Regions from separate parts of the Pararhizobium sp. O133 genome, predicted to be linked through region 3. Evidence: predicted binding sites of a transcription regulator. Region 3 holds the regulator's gene; each other region holds the start of a gene.

Region 1 (4,359 bases), 920 kb from region 3:
TTCCGCATCAATTCGATGAGCGTATCGGCTGCGCAGACCACATTCTGGGTCTATGCCGGTCTGATGGGTCTGTCGCTGTCGTCGATCTTCCTGGTCTATACCGGCCAGAGCATCACCCAGACGTTCTTCATCACGGCGGCGTCGTTCGGCGCCCTCTCGCTCTTCGGCTACACCACCAAGCGTGACCTGTCGGGCATGGGCTCGTTCCTGATGATGGGTCTGTTCGGCCTGATCATCGCCTCGATCGTCAACATCTTCCTCGGCTCGACCGCGCTGGAATTCGCGATCTCGGTCATCGGCGTTCTGATCTTCGCAGGCCTCACCGCCTACGATACCCAGAAGATCAAGGAAATGTACTATGAAGCAGATAGCACCGAGGCCGCCGGCCGCAAAGCCATCATGGGCGCGCTGACCCTCTATCTCGACTTCATCAACCTGTTCCTGTTCATGCTGCGTTTCCTCGGAAACCGCGAATAGTCCAAACAATCGGTCTGACGGAAAAGGCGGCTTCGGCCGCCTTCAGACTGCTGACAAACCCGTCGATTTTTCTCGGCGGGTTTTCTTGTTTGTGGAGTGCGCGCTCAGGTAGTGTTTGTGCGGCCGGGTAGTGTTATCCGAAGCGGGCCATGGCCTTATCCCCAGGCGGGCTTTGAAGCCTTGGTCATTGCGGTTGCGATCTTTTTGATGTTCTGCGCGGCGGCGGCGAGAAGGCATTGCCATCTGACTTTGATCAGGCCGCGGAAGCGTGCATAACGATGGCCGTGAAGCTGTTTGGCGTCGGCAAAGGAGCGCTCGACCGTCTCCTTTCGCCGCTTGTAAATCGCCTTGCCCCAAGGCGTCTTGCGATGAGCGTCTGTTCGCTCGCGGGCATCTTGCCAGACATGGCGGGTGATGGTGCGCTCTGCTTTGGCGTTAGAGGTGCAGGAGGCAAGCAGCGGGCAGTCACGGCAGAGGGCGGGGTCGGAGCCGTAATGCTTGTAGCCGGTGCGGTCGGTGGTGGCATAGGTCAGCAACTGGCCCTGAGGGCAGCGATAGCCGTCCGTCTCGGGCTCGTAGACGAACTTCGACTTGCGCATCATCCCGGCCTTGGGCGGTGTCGGGTTGCGATAGCCGGTCACTCCGAGGATGTCTCTGTCCTCCAGTCCCTTGGCGATGCCCGACGTGGCATAGCCCGCGTCGAGCCCCACCGCACCGACGTTGAAGTCGAAGCGCGCGCGCTGCCGGTCGAGGCGTTCGAGGTAGACGATGCTGTCATGCACATTGGCAGGTGTCACATGGGTGTCGGTGATGATGGCATGGCGGCCATCCACCGTGCGATGATCCAAGTAAAAGAAGCCCTTGGGCTTGCCGTCGCGCACCATATAGCCGCTGTCCGAGTCGGTGCGGCTGACCTTGGTTTCCTTCACCATAGGCTCGCGCTCTTTTTCCTTCAACGGCTTCTGGCCATGGGCGGCGCGCTCCGCCTCGATTGCCCGGTCGAGATCGGTCCAGTAGTCGGCGCGTGACTTGGCAATCATCTCCAAGTCGTACTTGCCCTTGTTGGCATTGGCCTTCAGATGCGTCGAATCCGTGTACAGCACCGTGCCATCGACCAGGCCGTGCCGGATCGCCTGCTCGACGATCGCATCGAAGATATCCTGCGCCACGTCGGTATCCTTGAAGCGACGGCGGCGGTTCTGCGACAGCGTCGAGGCATCAAAGACCGGGTCGGTCAGCTTCATCCGCAAGAACCACCGATAGGCGACGTTGACTTCGATCTCGCGCACCAACTGCCGCTCCGAGCGTATCCCGAACAGGTAGCCGATGAACAGCGCCTTGAACATGCAGGTCGGATCGAGGGCCGGCCGGCCGTTGTCGGCGCAGTAGTGCCCGGCAACGCGGTCATGGATGAAGGAGAAGTCGATCACCGCATCGATCTTGCGAAGCAGATGATCCTTTGGAACCAGCCCATCGAGCGTCACCATCTCGAGAGCCGTCTGTTCGGGAGCAGGTTTCTTCAACATGTCCCACTGAATCACAAACCCCTGGCTGTGGCCAGAGGTTTGTCAGCAGTCTGAAGGCGGCTTCGGCCGCCTTTTTTGTTGCCTGCATTTGCGCCGGGTTGATCGATTGGCGCCGATGTGGGAGGACGGGTTTGGATCTTTCCAGCCAGGCTTTCTAATGTCCTTCACCCTCCGTGACGCAACCCTTTCCGATATCCCGGCCATAACGGAGATCTACGAAGACTCGGTGCTGAACGGCGTCGCCTCCTATGAGATGACGCCGCCCGGCGAGGCGGAAATGACGGAGCGCTTCTCCACGATCATCGGCAACGGCTATCCCTATATCGCCGCCGTCGATCCAGAGGGTGCATTGCTCGGCTATGCCTACGCCTCGGCCTTTCGCACCCGAACGGCCTATCGGTTCATCGTCGAGGATTCGATCTATCTGGCGCCGGAAGCACGCGGGCAGAGGGTCGGCAAGGCGTTGCTGGCCGAGCTCATCCGTCGCTGCACGGCGCTCGGCTTTCGCCAGATGGTGGCCGTCATTGGCGGCGCGCATCCGGCCTCGGTCGCGGTGCATCGCGCGGCCGGTTTCGAGCATGGGGGATTGATGAAGGGCACCGGCTTCAAGCACGGCCGCTGGCTCGATACGATCATCATGCAACTCGCGCTCGGCGAGGGGACGACGACCGATCCGCAGCCGGATGTCTATCCGGACACGCTCTATCGCAAGTAAGACGGAAAAGACTCAGGTCTCGATGACCTTCAGCATTTTGTCGAACACTTTCAGCACCTGCTGTAGCTCGTGTCCGCGCTTCAGGATCATGCCGTTGGTGTTGATGACGCTGTAGGCACCCTGCTTTGCCGCCAGTTTGGGGTTCTTCTCGATGCGGAACAGCGGCATTTCGCCAGAGCGTTTGAACACCGAAAACACGGCCTTTTCTCGCAGATGGTCCATCGCGTAGTCGCGCCACTCGCCTTCGCCGACCATGCGGCCGTAGACCCTGAGGATCAGGTCGAGTTCCCTGCGATGGAAGGTAACGGGGAGTTGCTCCTGATTGCCGTTGCTGCTGCGATAGTCTTGCAGATGGACAACCACATTGGACGTTTGCTGCCTCTCGGAACGGGTCTCGCCTCGCGGCAAATCCGGCTGATCGGTCATCTGTACTCCGGCCTTGGTTTTGTGACAGGACCGTTACAGTGTGCCTGACCTTTGTCGAAATGCAAGCCGCAAGCGGACGCAGCGCACGCAGACTTTTTACAGCCTGCCGCATTTCAGCCCAAACCGCGCCCCATTTCGAATCGACACTCCCGACCGCCGACCTCAGGGCATCATCCCTTTCGTCGGCCTGCGCGTCTCATCGAACGCCGTTGTTGATTCGATGAGGTCGCAGTGGGAGTGCCTGGCCAATGCGCCTGTTCTGGCGCGGTCACTCCTCATGCCATAGTCGCGGCGACGCCCCGTCGTCGTCGAATATGGCCGGTTCGGTCCGGCATCTTCGAACCCTCAGCCCCAGCCCCTCGATGCTGCCGGGCCGAACCTGAAACCGTGCCTTCAGTTGGCGGCGTTGCCAGCCATGACGGTCGCCGCGCCGAGGATCGGACCGGGTGTCTCGTCGTCCTTCATCTTCTGCAAGAGCACGGCGCAACCGCCATTTTCGCCCTCTTTCAGGATGGAGGCCGGCAATACGAAGCTCGCCGGTTTGCCGTCCCACATGCCGATCGTCTGGATATCGCGAACCGCATGCCAGTAGGAAATCTTACGGCCGCTGTTTTCGCCCTTCTTGACATCGACGAACTGCTGGCGATTGAAATAGACGACCACGACATTGGCCTTGCCGTCGCCTGCGCCGATCTTGATGTCGATCTCGTCCTCACGCACCGCGGCATCGACCGGAACAGCCAAGCCCTTGCCGGCAATATTCATCGCTTCGAGCTTGCCGTTGATGCCCTTCAGGTCGGCGCCGTTGATATGATCGCGGCCGTTGAGCACGGCCTGGGGCGTGTAGACACCGTTGCGGCCCAGCATCTTGGCATAGGCATACTGCCGCGCGGTATTGTCCTTGGTCGCCAGCGTGTCGGCCCAGCCGAGATAGTTCCAGTAATCGACGTGATAGGCGAGCGCCACGACCTTGCCCTCGTCGATCAGCGACTTCAGCGCGGCATCGGCAGGCGGACAGGACGAGCAGCCCTGGCTGGTGAACAGTTCGACCACGCCCTGCTGTTCGCCGGCAGCGACGGGCAGCGCCACGAGGCCAAGGCCAAGGGCAAGCAGGATGCTGCGAACGGGACGTGATCCGGACATCGGAATTTCCATTTCAGTAGGCGGGCGGCTTTGCATTTGATGATCCTACATACGCCGGTCGGACTTCAACAG
Region 2 (4,359 bases), 1.8 Mb from region 3:
GCCCATGCCGGCGATCTCGTGAAACGCCGGCTAGAGTGCCGCGCGTCAAATATGACGCGCAAAGGTCGCTGTGACCCCTTAAATGTGCAGTAGGGCGTTCCGCCAGTTTTTCACATCGCCGCCGGGAACAGGTCCGAGTGTGATTCGAAGAAGCGTTCCGTACCGTAACGCTTGCCGAACATCATGTCGTGCTGCAGGAAACGGTAGTCGCGGATCAGCGGCGGAGTGGTCTTCTGGCGCGACCAGGCGGCGGTGTCCTTGCCCTTGGCATCGACGAGCATGTAGCGGTCGATAACGCGGTACCGGTCGAAAACATTGCCGAGGAAGCCGGTATAGTAGGGATGCTCGAATCCGCCCTGCTTGAGGATCTGGTAGGACAGGAAGGCCGGGCTGATCGTGCCGATATCCTTGACCGGGCCGGTCTTGTTCGACCAGACGACCAGCGGCGTTTCGTGCTGCGCCTTCATCTGCTCGAGCGAACCCTTACGTGATGCCGTGACCTCATTCATGAAGCCGGTGTTCGGATAGACCGTGTTGAGCGGCGGCAGGTGGTCGCCGAACAGAACGATGATCGTTTCGCGGTCACGCTCGCTGGCCCAGTCCATCAGCATCTTGAGGCTGTCGTCGGCTTCCTTGACGCCCTGCGCATAGGTGGCCAGCACCTGGCGATCGACCTCCGGCAGATTGCCTTCGACCTTGATCGTGTTCTTGGCGTAGCGATTCGCCTCATAGGGACCATGACCCTGCAGCGTCACCGTGAAGAAGAAGAAGGGATCGCGCAACTGGTCGGCCTGGCGGATGATTTCCTTGGTCAGCGATTCATCGGATGCGAAGATGCCGCGCTTCTGCATGACCGGCATGTTCTCTTCCGACTTGAATTGCTCGAAGCCGAAAGCCTTGTAGACGGCGCTGCGGTTCCAGAACCATTTCTGGAACGGATGCACGGCGCGCGCGACATAACCTTCGCCGCGGAAGAAGGTCGCAAGCGAGGGGATCGGATTGCGGATATACTGCTGGTAGGGAATGCTGCCATAGGGCAGGAACGCGTTGGAAAAGCCCGTCAGCGCTTCGAATTCGACATTGGCGGTCATGCCGCCGAATTCCGGCGAGAAGACGTTGCCCGACTGCATGGCGCGGATTGTCGGCATCGGATCGGGCGACAGCTTGACGTTGGGCAGGCGCGTCGGATCCCAGAAGGACTCGCTCATCAGCACGATGACATCGGGCTTGCCGCGGTGGGTCGTGCCGGCCGGAACCGGCTTCACCGGGATCGTGTCGATCGCATCCGACATATAACCGGCGGGGGCGGTGACATTCGCCATTGGCAGGTTGAGGGCAAAGGCCATCAGGAAGCCGTTGTGGCGATAGTTCTCCGTCTGGTCCCACATGATCGGGATGATCCGCAGGCGATCGCGCACCCAGGAGAAATTGTTGTAGTCCATGATGTGGTAGAAGAAGCCGAGCAACGGGAGCGCGACGGCCAGCCGCGCCATCCGCTGGCGGCGGGTGAGCACCGGAAAACGGCGCCAGGCGAAGCGCACGAGCCAAGCCAAGGCCATCAAGGCAACGATGATGCCGACCACCACGCCGACGAACGTCCACGGGCGGTCTTTCACGAGAACCGGCATCAGTTCCATGATCTGCCGGCCGAAGAGGAAGTCGGTCGGGTAGAGCGGATCGGACAGGAAGATCTGCTTCTGGCGGCTGACGAGCGCCGGGATCAGCGCCAGCGGCGCGACCAGGATCACACCGTAATTTTCGCGCGAGAACAATGCATCGAGCGCGATGAAGACGAGGAAGAAGACCCCGATCGTCGTCCAGGCCGGACGGGCCGGATCGAGGAAGAAGGACACGACCTGGCTCACCGAATCGCGGGCGATCCATTCGACGACAAAGATCAGGGAAATGGAGAACAGCAGCGTCACCGCCAGCCGCCGGGCGATGGAAAGCGCCTTGCCGGCGCGAACGCCCGTGCCGATCTGGGGGACGTAGACATCGGAAACGCTGACCGCGGTTACTGCCGATTCAAAACTGGCCAAGGCCGTCTCCAATTTCACAAAACTTTCGTCAGGCTGTCATACAGATGTCATCTTGAACGCAAGATGAATAAGTCAAGCGGGATGCCTTCCCCACAATGTCTTGAGAGGCTGAACGCCCTGCTGCGTCGGGATTTCGTGATCTGTGGAAACGAATCCGGATAAGATTCTCGTGAGCAATTCGCTGATTTTCTCTGTTTTGCGGAACGGCAAGCAGGTATTCTGGCGCGGAATGCGATAAACAGCTTCGCGGATGCCGCCGCATCCGCGAAAGCAGATCCAGCACAGGCCTGTTCATGACCGCGCAAAAGACCATTTCCAACACGTTCCGTATCGCCGTTGCCCAACTCAATCCGACCGTGGGCGATGTTGCCGGCAATCTTGCCAAGGCCCGCGAGGCGCGCGCCGATGCAGCGCGCAGCGGCGCCGACCTGTTGCTTCTGACTGAACTGTTCATCTCCGGTTATCCGCCGGAAGACCTGGTGCTGAAGCCGGCCTTCCTGAAGGCCTGCCAAAAGGCGGTCGATACGCTGGCGGCCGATACGGCCGATGGTGGGCCAGGCGTGATCGTCGGTTATCCGCGCCAGGGGGAAACGGGACGGCACAATTCCGTTGCCGTTCTCGACGGCGGTCGCGTCCTTGTCGTTCGCGACAAGGTGGATTTGCCCAATTACGGCGAATTCGACGAAAAGCGCGTTTTCACGGAAGGCGCGATGCCAGGACCGGTCAATTTCCGCGGCGTGCGGCTCGGCATCCCGATCTGCGAGGAAATCTGGAACGAGATGGGCATCTGCGAGACGCTGGCGGAAAGTGGTGCGGAAATCCTGCTCGTTCCCAACGGTTCGCCCTATTATCGCGGCAAGGTCGATGTCCGCCACCAGGTTGTCCTGCGCCAGGTGATCGAGACCGGTCTGCCAATGGTGTTCGCCAATCAGCTTGGCGGCCAGGACGAGCTTGTCTTCGACGGTGCGAGCTTTGCCTTCAATGCCGATAGGACACTTGCTTTTCAGATGAGCCAGTTCGAAGAGAGCATTTCCATCTCCGAGTGGCATCGGAACGGCGACGGCTGGGTGTGCAGGCAGGGCATGATGTCCCGGTTGCCGCAGCAGGAGGAGGCCGATTATCGCGCCTGCCTGCTGGGGTTCCGCGACTACGTTAACAAGAACGGTTTCAAGAACGTCGTGCTTGGCCTCTCCGGCGGCATCGACTCGGCGATCTGCGCCGCGCTGGCGGTCGATGCGCTGGGCGAGGAGCGGGTGCGCACGGTGATGCTGCCCTATCGTTATACCTCGTCGGATTCGTTCAAGGACGCAGAGGATTGCGCCAAGGCGCTGGGCTGCCGCTACGACACCATTCCGATCGAGGAGCCGGTTCAGGGCTTTCTCAATGCGCTGTCGGAAACGTTCGAGGGAACCGAGAGCGGCATCACCGAGGAAAACCTGCAGAGCCGGACGCGCGGCACGATCCTGATGGCGCTGTCCAACAAGTTCGGCTCGATGGTTGTCACCACCGGCAACAAGTCGGAAATGTCGGTTGGGTACGCGACCCTCTACGGTGACATGAACGGCGGCTTCAATCCGATCAAGGATCTCTACAAGATGCAGGTCTACGGCCTGTCGCGCTGGCGCAACACGACGGTGCCGCCGGGTGCGCTCGGCCCCTCCGGCGAGGTCATTCCGAAAAACATCATCGACAAGGCACCCTCGGCGGAGCTTCGCCCGAACCAGACCGACCAGGATTCGTTGCCGCCCTATCCGGTGCTCGACGACATTCTCGAATGCCTGGTGGAAAAGGAGATGAGCACGGAGGAGATCGTCGCGCGTGGCCATGAAGAGGCAGTCGTGCACCGGATCGAGCATCTGCTCTACATCGCCGAATACAAGCGCCGCCAGTCTGCACCGGGCGTGAAGATCACCAAGAAGAACTTTGGCCGCGACCGTCGCTATCCGATCACCAACCGGTTCCGTGACCGATAGACTTTCGAATTTGGGGATGGCATGCGCAGTTCGGTGGAAATCTACACTCTGGAAAGCGGCAGGAGCCGCGTCGTTTGGCAGACGGACCGGCTGGTCGAAGCGCCGAATTTTTCGCCCGACGGTACCGCGCTGGTGATCAACGGAGACGGCTTGCTCTATCGGCTGCCTCTCTCCGGTGGAGAGCCCGTGCTGATCGACACTGGCTTTGCGCGGGAATGCAACAACGACCACGGCATTTCGCCTGACGGCCGGACGATCGTCATCAGCGACAAGACCGAATTCGGCGCCTCGTCCATCTACACGCTGCCGGCAATCGGTGGTACGCCGAAGCTGGTGACGCAAAACAG
Region 3 (4,359 bases):
CAACACGACGTCAAGGACGGCATTGCCGACGGCCATGGCGAGCGGATTGCCGCCATAGGTCGATCCATGCGTACCGGCGACCATGCCGGCTGCCGATTCCTCGGTCGCAAGGCAGGCACCGAGCGGGAAGCCGCCGCCGATACCCTTGGCGACAGCCATGATGTCCGGGGTGATACCCGACCATTCATGGGCAAACAGCTTGCCAGTCCGGCCGACGCCGCACTGGACCTCGTCGAAGATCAGGAGGAGGCCGTATTCGTCACAAAGTGCGCGCAGTTCCTGCAGGAATTCCTTGGGAACGGTGCGGATGCCGCCCTCGCCCTGGATCGGTTCGATCAGGATCGCGGCCGTCTCCTCGGTGATGGCGGCCTTCAGGGCCGGCATGTCGCCGAACGGAACCTGATAGAAGCCCGGAGCCTTCGGACCGAAGCCCTCGAGATATTTCGCCTGTCCACCGGCCGCGATGGTCGCCAGCGTGCGGCCATGGAAGGCGCCTTCGAAGGTGATGATATGGAATTTTTCCGGATGGCCCTTGGCGAAATGGTAGCGCCGCGCCGTCTTGATCGCGCATTCCAGCGCCTCGGCGCCGGAATTGGTGAAAAACGCCTTGTCGGCAAAGGTCGCATCGGTCAGCCGGCGGCCGAGGCTTTCCTGGCCCGGAACCTCGTAGAGATTGGACAAGTGCCAGACCTTCTCGGCCTGCTCCTTCAGCGCCGATACCAGATGCGGATGGGCATGGCCGAGCGAATTGACCGCGACGCCGGCGGCGAAGTCCAGATAGCGGGTGCCGTCCTCGGCGATCAGCCAGACGCCTTCGCCGCGCTCGAACCGAAGGGGTGCGCGGGCATATGTGTCGTAAAGCGGCGTGGCATCGGCCATGGCGCAAGTCTCCTCAATCATCACGGCGTGATTGTCTGGGTCACGTGTTTACACCGGGCTGAGGCCAGCCCTGAAAAATCAAAATGCCGCCTTGCGGCGGCGATGGCACTATCTTCATTTCGCACCGCGATGTCAACAAAAGGCCATGGTTTGCAGCCATTCCCGCGCACCGAACGGCCCGCGAATTTTTTTACGCCACGCTCTTGCAAAAATACCACGCATCGCAAGCAAGTTGGGGAAAACTCGAAAATCGATTCGGCGTGATTCATGGGACTCTTGTCACGGAGTCCCCCGGGCTCTACGTTAATAAACAATTACTAGAACGCATGCGGCGGACCTAGTCACCAAAAGTGTTATCGCGTTTCAACCTCGGATCGTTGCCGGGGTCCGGTGGAGGATTCGACCATCACCAACGCTGTGAATGGAGACATGACCATGAACTGGACTGACGAGCGGGTCGAGAAACTCAAGAAATTGTGGTCCGAGGGTCTGAGCGCGAGCCAGATCGCCGCTCAACTCGGCGGCGTCAGCCGCAACGCCGTCATCGGCAAGGTGCACCGGCTTTGCCTGCCGGGCCGCGCCAAGGCTGGCGGCACCACGACGACAGCTCGCGCAAAGCGCCCGGCACCGGCTGCTCCGCGCACGGCCGGCAACACTTTTGCCTCGCGCATGACCGCGCCCCGCGCTGCAACGCGGACGACCGGCGCTGCCGTAATGAAGGAAGAGGTCGAGATCGACGCGATCGAACAGCGCGAGGAGGCTCCAGCCAGCAATGTCGTCGTTCCGATGTCGCGCCGTCTGGGTCTGACTCAGCTTACCGACCGCACCTGCAAGTGGCCGATCGGCGATCCGATGAAGGAAGAGTTCCACTTCTGTGGCAACGACTCTCCCGATACGTCACCCTACTGCACGTTCCATGCGAAGCTGGCCTACCAGCCGTCCGCGGAACGCCGCAGGGCACGCTGAGGCACAGCGTCACACGCATCAAAAAAGGGGCCGAAATGGCCCCTTTTTCATGTCCGGCCGAAAATTGACAGATCAGCTTTCCAGCGAATATCCGGCGCCGCGCACGGTGCGGATGACGTCCTGCATGTTGGAGAAGTTCAACGCCTTGCGCAGACGGCCCACATGGACGTCGACGGTACGCTCGTCGACATAGATATCGTGACCCCAGACGCCATCCAGAAGCTGGGAGCGCGAGAACACGCGGCCCGGCGAGGCCATGAAGAATTCCAGTAGACGGAACTCGGTCGGCCCGAGGCGCACTTCGCGGGCCTTGCGATGGACCCGGTGGGTTTCGCGGTCGAGTTCGATATCGCCGCATTTCAGAAGCGTGGAGAGGACTTCCGGCTTCGCACGGCGCAGCATGGCCTTCACCCGCGCCATCAGTTCCGGCGTCGAGAACGGCTTGACGACATAATCGTCGGCGCCGGTGGCGAGACCGCGGACGCGCTCGCTTTCCTCGCCACGCGCGGTCAGCATGATGATCGGCAGGCGCTCGGTTTCGGAACGCTGGCGCAGGCGACGGCAAAGCTCGATGCCGGACACACCCGGCAGCATCCAGTCGAGGATCAGCAGGTCGGGAAGACGCTCCTGCAGGCGCATTTCGGCTTCGTCACCACGGTTGATCGTATCGACTTCAAACCCTTCGGCCTCAAGGTTGTAGCGCAGGAGGACGCTCAGCGCCTCTTCATCTTCAACAACGGCAATTCTTGGCAGCATAGTCCATGAGCTCCTTGGCGCCCGGTCCACCTGGCATGCCGAGCGGCTCCAGCGGCCGCGCGCGCCTTCACGTAAGAATCGGCTTACTTATTTGTGCGACGCGATCAGTTTCCGACCGCACCGACGGTGTTGGCCGTGTCGTCCTTCGGCCGCTCGCCGACCAGCTGCGCGCCGGTCGCCATGTAGTAGATCGTCTCGGCGATGTTGGTCGCATGGTCGCCGATGCGCTCGATGTTCTTGGCGCAGAACAGAAGATGGGTGCACGGCGTGATGTTGCGCGGATCTTCCATCATGTAGGTGAGAAGTTCGCGGAACAGCGACGTGTAGATCGCATCGATCTCGCCATCGCGCTCGCGGATGCTGTTGGCCTTTTCAGGCGAACGCGACGCGTAGACATCGAGAACTTCCTTGAGCTGAACGAGAGCAAGCTCGGCCAGGTGTTCCAGGCCACGGGCCAGCTGACGCGGCAGGGTCGAGCTGGCAACGGCGATGACGCGCTTGGCGGTGTTCTTGCCGAGGTCGCCGACGCGTTCCAGGTCGGCGGCGATGCGGATCGAGCCCATGATTTCGCGCAGGTCGGCCGCCATCGGCTGGCGCTTGGCGATGGTGATGATCGCCTTTTCGCCGATCTGGCGCTCGGCATCATCGAGAATGGCGTCGTCGGAGATAACCTTCTGGGCGAGCGCCAGGTCGGAATTGACCAAAGCGCGCACGGATTCGGCAACCATCTGCTCGGCCAGACCGCCCATTTCGGAGATGCGGCGGGTCAGGTATTTCAGATCTTCGTCATAGACGGAAACGATGTGTGTAGACATGATTGTTTTTCCTCGTGATCACAATCCAATTGGGAAACAGCCGCCTCCCCGAACGCCGGGCAGGCCACGGGACATATCCTCAGCCGAAGCGGCCCATGATGTAGTCCTGGGTGCGCTGATCATCCGGGTTTGTGAACATCTTGTCGGTGTCGTTTTCCTCGACGAGATTGCCGAGGTGGAACATGGCGGTGCGCTGCGACACGCGGGCGGCCTGCTGCATCGAATGCGTCACGATGACGATCGTGTAGTTGGTGCGCAGTTCGTGGATCAGTTCCTCGACCTTGGCGGTCGCGATCGGGTCCAGTGCCGAGCACGGCTCGTCCATCAGGATCACTTCCGGGCTGACGGCGACGGCGCGTGCGATGCACAGGCGCTGCTGCTGGCCGCCGGAGAGACCGGTGCCGGATTCATGCAAACGGTCCTTCACCTCGTTCCAGAGGCCGGCCTTCTGCAGGCTCTGCTCGACGATCTGGTCGAGTTCCGCCTTGGTGCGGGCGAGACCGTGGATCTTCGGACCGTAGGTGACGTTCTCGTAGATCGACTTCGGAAACGGGTTCGGCTTCTGGAAGACCATGCCGACGCGGGCACGAAGTTCAACGACGTCGATGCTCGGATCGTAGATATCGCCACCATCGAGCGTAATCTTGCCGGTAACGCGGCAATTATCGATCGTGTCGTTCATGCGGTTCAGCGTCCGCAGGAAGGTGGACTTGCCGCAGCCGGAAGGGCCGATCAGCGCGGTCACGGTGTTTTCGCGGACATCCAGGTTCACGTCGTACAGCGCACGCTTCTCGCCATAATAGACCGAAACGTCCTTGCCGATCATCTTCAACGGGACAGTGTTCATTTTCTGGTCCAGCGCCTTTTCAACTGCTGCTTCTGACATCATGTTCATGTTCTTACCTCACTACCAGCGACGCTCAAAGCGACGCCGCAACAGGAT
Region 4 (4,359 bases), 730 kb from region 3:
CATTTCACGCGGCAAGAAGATGAAGGCGCAGAACGCCGCCCTCTTCAAGTCGATCGAAAGCCGCTACGGCGTTCCGCCAGGCCCGCTTCTGGCCATCTGGGGCATGGAAACCGGCTTCGGCGGCTTCCTCGGCAAAGAACACACGATGTCCGCCGTCGCGACACTCGCCTTCGACTGCCGCCGTTCGGACTTTTTCACCAACCAGCTCTATGCGGCGCTGACCCTCGTGCAGCGCGGCGACCTCAGCCCAGATGCGCGCGGCGCAGCGCACGGTGAAATCGGCCAGACGCAGTTCCTGCCGGCCAACGTCCTGAAATACGGCGTCGATGGTGACGGCAATGGCCATGTCGATATGGTCCGCTCGAAAGCCGACGCGCTTAACTCCACCGCCAACTTCCTGCGCGGCCACGGCTGGAGCGCCGGCGGCGGCTATCAGCCGGGTTCGGGCAATTTCGGCGCCATTCAGGGCTGGAACGCCGCCAGCGTCTACCAGCAGGCAATCGCCATCATCGGCCAGGAAATCGACGGCGGCTGAGGCAACTTCGTTGGGATGAGATCATCCGCAGTTCGGGAGACCGGGCTGCGGATTTTTTGTTTTGGGGAGCGTTGATGCGTGCTGCCGGTCGCGCCTCGCGTGAAGGACACGACTGGTGGGTGCGAAGGCGCCACCTCATACTCCGTCCTCCTCGGGCTTGACCCGAGGATCCATCAGCGGGCGCGGCGAAAAACGGTGATGAGGGTTGGAAAAGCGTTCACTGCGAGCAAGGTGCGACACCAGCAGGTCCTCGGGTCAAGCCCGAGGATGACGGAGTTTGGAGGAGGTGACAGAGAACAAAGCCACCTCCCGGGGGCTATGAGTGGTTCCGAGCCCATGGTCAGCCACCCATTCCCCTCGAGCAGCCAGCCCAAAATCACATGCCAGGCCGACCGAAGTCGCCGGTCTTGGCGTCCATGACCCAGAGTTCACCTGTGGAAATATCGAACCAGGCGCCGTGCAATTGCAGCTTGCCGCGCTGCTCGAGGATCTGGACGCAGGGGAAGGTGCGCAGATTGGCGAGCGAATTGCGGATGGAGACGCGTTCGAGCGCCCGCTGGCGTTCACCCGCAGTCATGACCTCATTGCTCTGGATCTGTTCGGCGGCAGGCTTCAGAAGATGCATCCAGCGACCAATGAAATCGCCCGGAGACAGAGGCTCGGCGTTGACATCGAGCGCTGCCTTGATGCCGCCGCAGCGGCCGTGGCCCATCACGACGATATCGCTGACCTTCAGCACCTGAACCGCGAATTCGAGGGCAGCCGAGGTGGAGTGATAATGACCATCCGGCTCATAGGGCGGCATCAGGTTCGCGACGTTGCGGACGACGAACAGTTCACCTGGCCCGCTGTCGAAGATGGTTTCCGGTGCGGCGCGGCTGTCACAACAGGCAATGACGAGGGCTTTGGGCTGCTGTCCGGTTTCGGCCAAGGCCTTGTAACGCTGCTGCTGCTCATTATAGCGGCCGCTCATGAAATTGTTGTAGCCGTTCAGCAATTGCTTCGGAAAACGCTGCATGGTGCTCTATCACTCCGACTATATAAGACAGTTACGATGTACATCGCATGCCTGCGGCTTCAACGACACAACCTTGTGCGCCGCACACATGCAAATAACCGGTGATGCCCGCAAGATTTCTTCGCCCTTCAGGATCGATCCGGTTTATTCGCCAAGACGGTAAGTGGCAAGCGGAACCTGCCCGAGGCGCCATTAAGACCGGCGCTTCTGCCCCGGATGCATCAGCCGGCGCATCTGCACCATGGCCATCGGCGTCGACAGGCTGGCCGCGTCACGTTCCAGCGTTAGCTCATCCTCGCCGCGTTTTCGTGTACGGGCGATAACCTCGAAGACGCTGGCTGTCGAAAGCTGCAGGGCGCGCTCCTCGTTCATGCCTTCCAAGAGCCGCGCGACGAACAGGGCGGCAAGCAGATCGCCCGTGCCGTTTGGCGGATTGTCGATCAGCCGGTGCTCGGCGAGCAGCGCGGAGTTTCCCGACAGATAGAGATTGCCGGTGCTGCCCTGCATCATCGGGATCGCCGAGGTGACGAGCATGCGGGCAGGCCCGAGCGACAGGGCAGCCTCGAGGATGACGGCGTTGGTTTCCAGCGCCGCGCCGCAGAGCCAGGATAGTTCGAACCGATTGGGCGTGGCGAGCGAAGCCAGCGGCAGCAGCCTGTCGCGCATGGCAATCGCCGTCGTCTCCGGCACATAGAGGCCGCCGATATCGCCCATGACCGGATCGCAGGCATAGAACAGATCGGGATTTTTTTGCCTTAGTGCTTCCACCAGCCGGGCAACGCCTTCCGCTTGATAGGAACCGCCGAGATAACCGGAGAGAACGGCGCGGACCTCGCCGATCCAGGGCGCGCGGATCAGGTCGTCGATCAACCTATCGAATTCCTCCGCGCCGATCGTCACCCGCGTGGAGGGGCCGTGGCCGGGATGCCAGGGAAGAATGACGGTGGGGACGGCCCAGACCGGATAACCGAGAGTCTCGAGCGCGAAAACCGCCGCCCGGTTGCCGACGGAGCCGCGAATCACATGGCTGGAAATGACGATGACGGCACCGGAGGGGGTCTCGGACATTTCAGGAATTCCGTTGTTTCGACATCATCTGATCGCCCGACAGTCATGCCGCTGTCAACAGCACCTGTAAAAACACGACGGGGGAAAAATCAGCGGTGGATAAGCAGGATCGAATGGACGCAATACAACCGATTTAATCCGAAAATCGGTCTGTTTTCGTCGAAATTTTCATGATTCCATTCCGAATTTGATCCATCCGGAGCAAAAACGGCTACAAAAACAATCGCCAACGACCATTCTTCTGTTAGGTTCGGCGAAATGGTGATTGCGGGGAGAGACTGTCATGGGCACCAAATACAACCCGAAGAAGGACCGGCATTTCGGTGTCGTCGGTGAGGCCGGCAAGGCGCTCGGATTGAAGATGCTGTCGCCGGAAATCCTGTTCCGCCGCGCCAGCCATGACGATCTCGACGCGTATACGCCGGACATGCTGGCGCTGACCGCGGCCCATGCGCTGAAGGACGTCAGCCGCGGTGAAACCGGCGGCCCCGTGGTCTCCGTCGAGACCGTCAACGGCGTCACGCCGAACGGAACCGAGGTCTCGATCCTGTCGGTTACCGACCGCAACATGCCGTTTCTCTATGACTCGGTCATGGGTGAGGTGACCAGCACGCACCGCGACATTCATCTGGCCGTTCACCCCATTCTGGTGCTCGCGCCGGGCAAGCCGGCTAAGGTCTTCGTGCCGGAAGAGAAGAGCGATCCGGAGACCCGCTTCAGCCATATCCAGATCCACCTGTCGAAGCTGACGGATGCGGAAGCCCGAGACCTGAAGGAACGGATCGAAAATGTCCTGTCGCAGGTGCATCAGGCCGTCGGTGACTGGAAACAGATGACGGTGCTGCTCGATCAGGCGATGGGCGAGCTGGAAAATCACGCACCGGCCAAGAAAAAGGGCGACCGTGACGAGGCACTGGCCTTCCTGCGCTGGCTGCGCGCCAACAATTTCACTTTCCTCGGCATGCGCGAATACACCTATTCCGGCAGGGGTGAGAATGCGACGGTCGAACGCGGCGAGGGCGGGGGGCTCGGTATCCTCTCCAATCCCGATGTGCGCGTGTTGCGCCAGGGCAAGGACGCGGTGCTGACCACGCCGGAAATCCTCGCTTTCCTCAACGGCCCGGATTTCCTGATCGTCACCAAGGCCAATGTGAAATCGGTCGTCCATCGCCGCGCCTATATGGATTATATCGGCGTCAAGCGCTTCGACGCGGACGGCAATGTGACGGGCGAGTTGCGCATCGTCGGCCTGTTCACCTCGACCGCCTACACTCGACAGGCTGCCGAAATTCCGCTGCTGCGGCACAAGATCGAGAAGATCGTCGACCATTTCGGCTATGACCCGCAGAGCCATTCCGGCAAGATGCTGGCCAACACGCTCGAATCCTATCCGCGCGACGATCTGTTCCAGATCGATGTCGGACTGCTTGCGACCTTTTGCGAGCAGATCAACGAATTGGCCGACCGCCCGCGCATCCGCGTCCTGCCGCGCATCGACCATTTCGATCGTTTCGTTTCCGTCATCGTCTATGTGCCGCGCGAGCAATATGATTCCGATGTCCGCGAAAAGATCGGCCTGTACCTGAAAACAGTCTATGACGGCCGGGTCTCGGCCTATTACCCGGCTTTCCCGGAAGGCGGCCTGGCGCGCGTGCATTTCATCATCGGCCGCTCCGGCGGCAAGACGCCGCGCGTGCCGCAGGCCAAGCTCGAAAATGCAGTGCGCGACATCGTCACC

What was found. The regulator PhoB, encoded in region 3, activates phosphate uptake and scavenging genes when phosphate is short. The targets are predictions, from matches to a motif close to TGTCATNNANCTGTCAT.
Region 1: the regulator PhoB is predicted to act here: its motif matches at 3,166-3,182, upstream of ACST81_RS03255 (DUF2794 domain-containing protein).
Region 2: the regulator PhoB is predicted to act here: its motif matches at 2,074-2,090, upstream of ACST81_RS12230 (LTA synthase family protein).
Region 4: the regulator PhoB is predicted to act here: its motif matches at 2,663-2,679, upstream of ACST81_RS02375 (NAD-glutamate dehydrogenase).

The regions. Positions count from the first base shown of each region.
Region 1 is NZ_CP196426.1:694,346-698,704, forward strand. It holds gene ACST81_RS03240 (Bax inhibitor-1/YccA family protein) at 1-477, shown strand, start outside; gene ACST81_RS03245 (IS1182 family transposase) at 633-2,003, opposite strand; gene ACST81_RS03250 (GNAT family N-acetyltransferase) at 2,161-2,718, shown strand; gene ACST81_RS03255 (DUF2794 domain-containing protein) at 2,731-3,144, opposite strand; gene ACST81_RS03260 (DUF1223 domain-containing protein) at 3,538-4,287, opposite strand.
Region 2 is NZ_CP196426.1:2,558,454-2,562,812, forward strand. It holds gene ACST81_RS12230 (LTA synthase family protein) at 111-2,057, opposite strand; gene ACST81_RS12235 (NAD+ synthase) at 2,333-4,012, shown strand; gene ACST81_RS12240 (TolB family protein) at 4,034-4,359, shown strand, end outside.
Region 3 is NZ_CP196426.1:4,404,412-4,408,770, forward strand. It holds gene ACST81_RS21385 (aspartate aminotransferase family protein) at 1-879, opposite strand, end outside; gene ACST81_RS21390 (hypothetical protein) at 900-1,148, opposite strand; gene ACST81_RS21395 (GcrA family cell cycle regulator) at 1,315-1,845, shown strand; gene phoB (phosphate regulon transcriptional regulator PhoB) at 1,918-2,601, opposite strand; gene phoU (phosphate signaling complex protein PhoU) at 2,706-3,416, opposite strand; gene pstB (phosphate ABC transporter ATP-binding protein PstB) at 3,496-4,311, opposite strand; gene pstA (phosphate ABC transporter permease PstA) at 4,324-4,359, opposite strand, start outside.
Region 4 is NZ_CP196426.1:507,938-512,296, reverse strand. It holds gene ACST81_RS02390 (lytic murein transglycosylase) at 1-535, shown strand, start outside; gene ACST81_RS02385 (carbonic anhydrase) at 912-1,553, opposite strand; gene pdxY (pyridoxal kinase PdxY) at 1,746-2,621, opposite strand; gene ACST81_RS02375 (NAD-glutamate dehydrogenase) at 2,905-4,359, shown strand, end outside.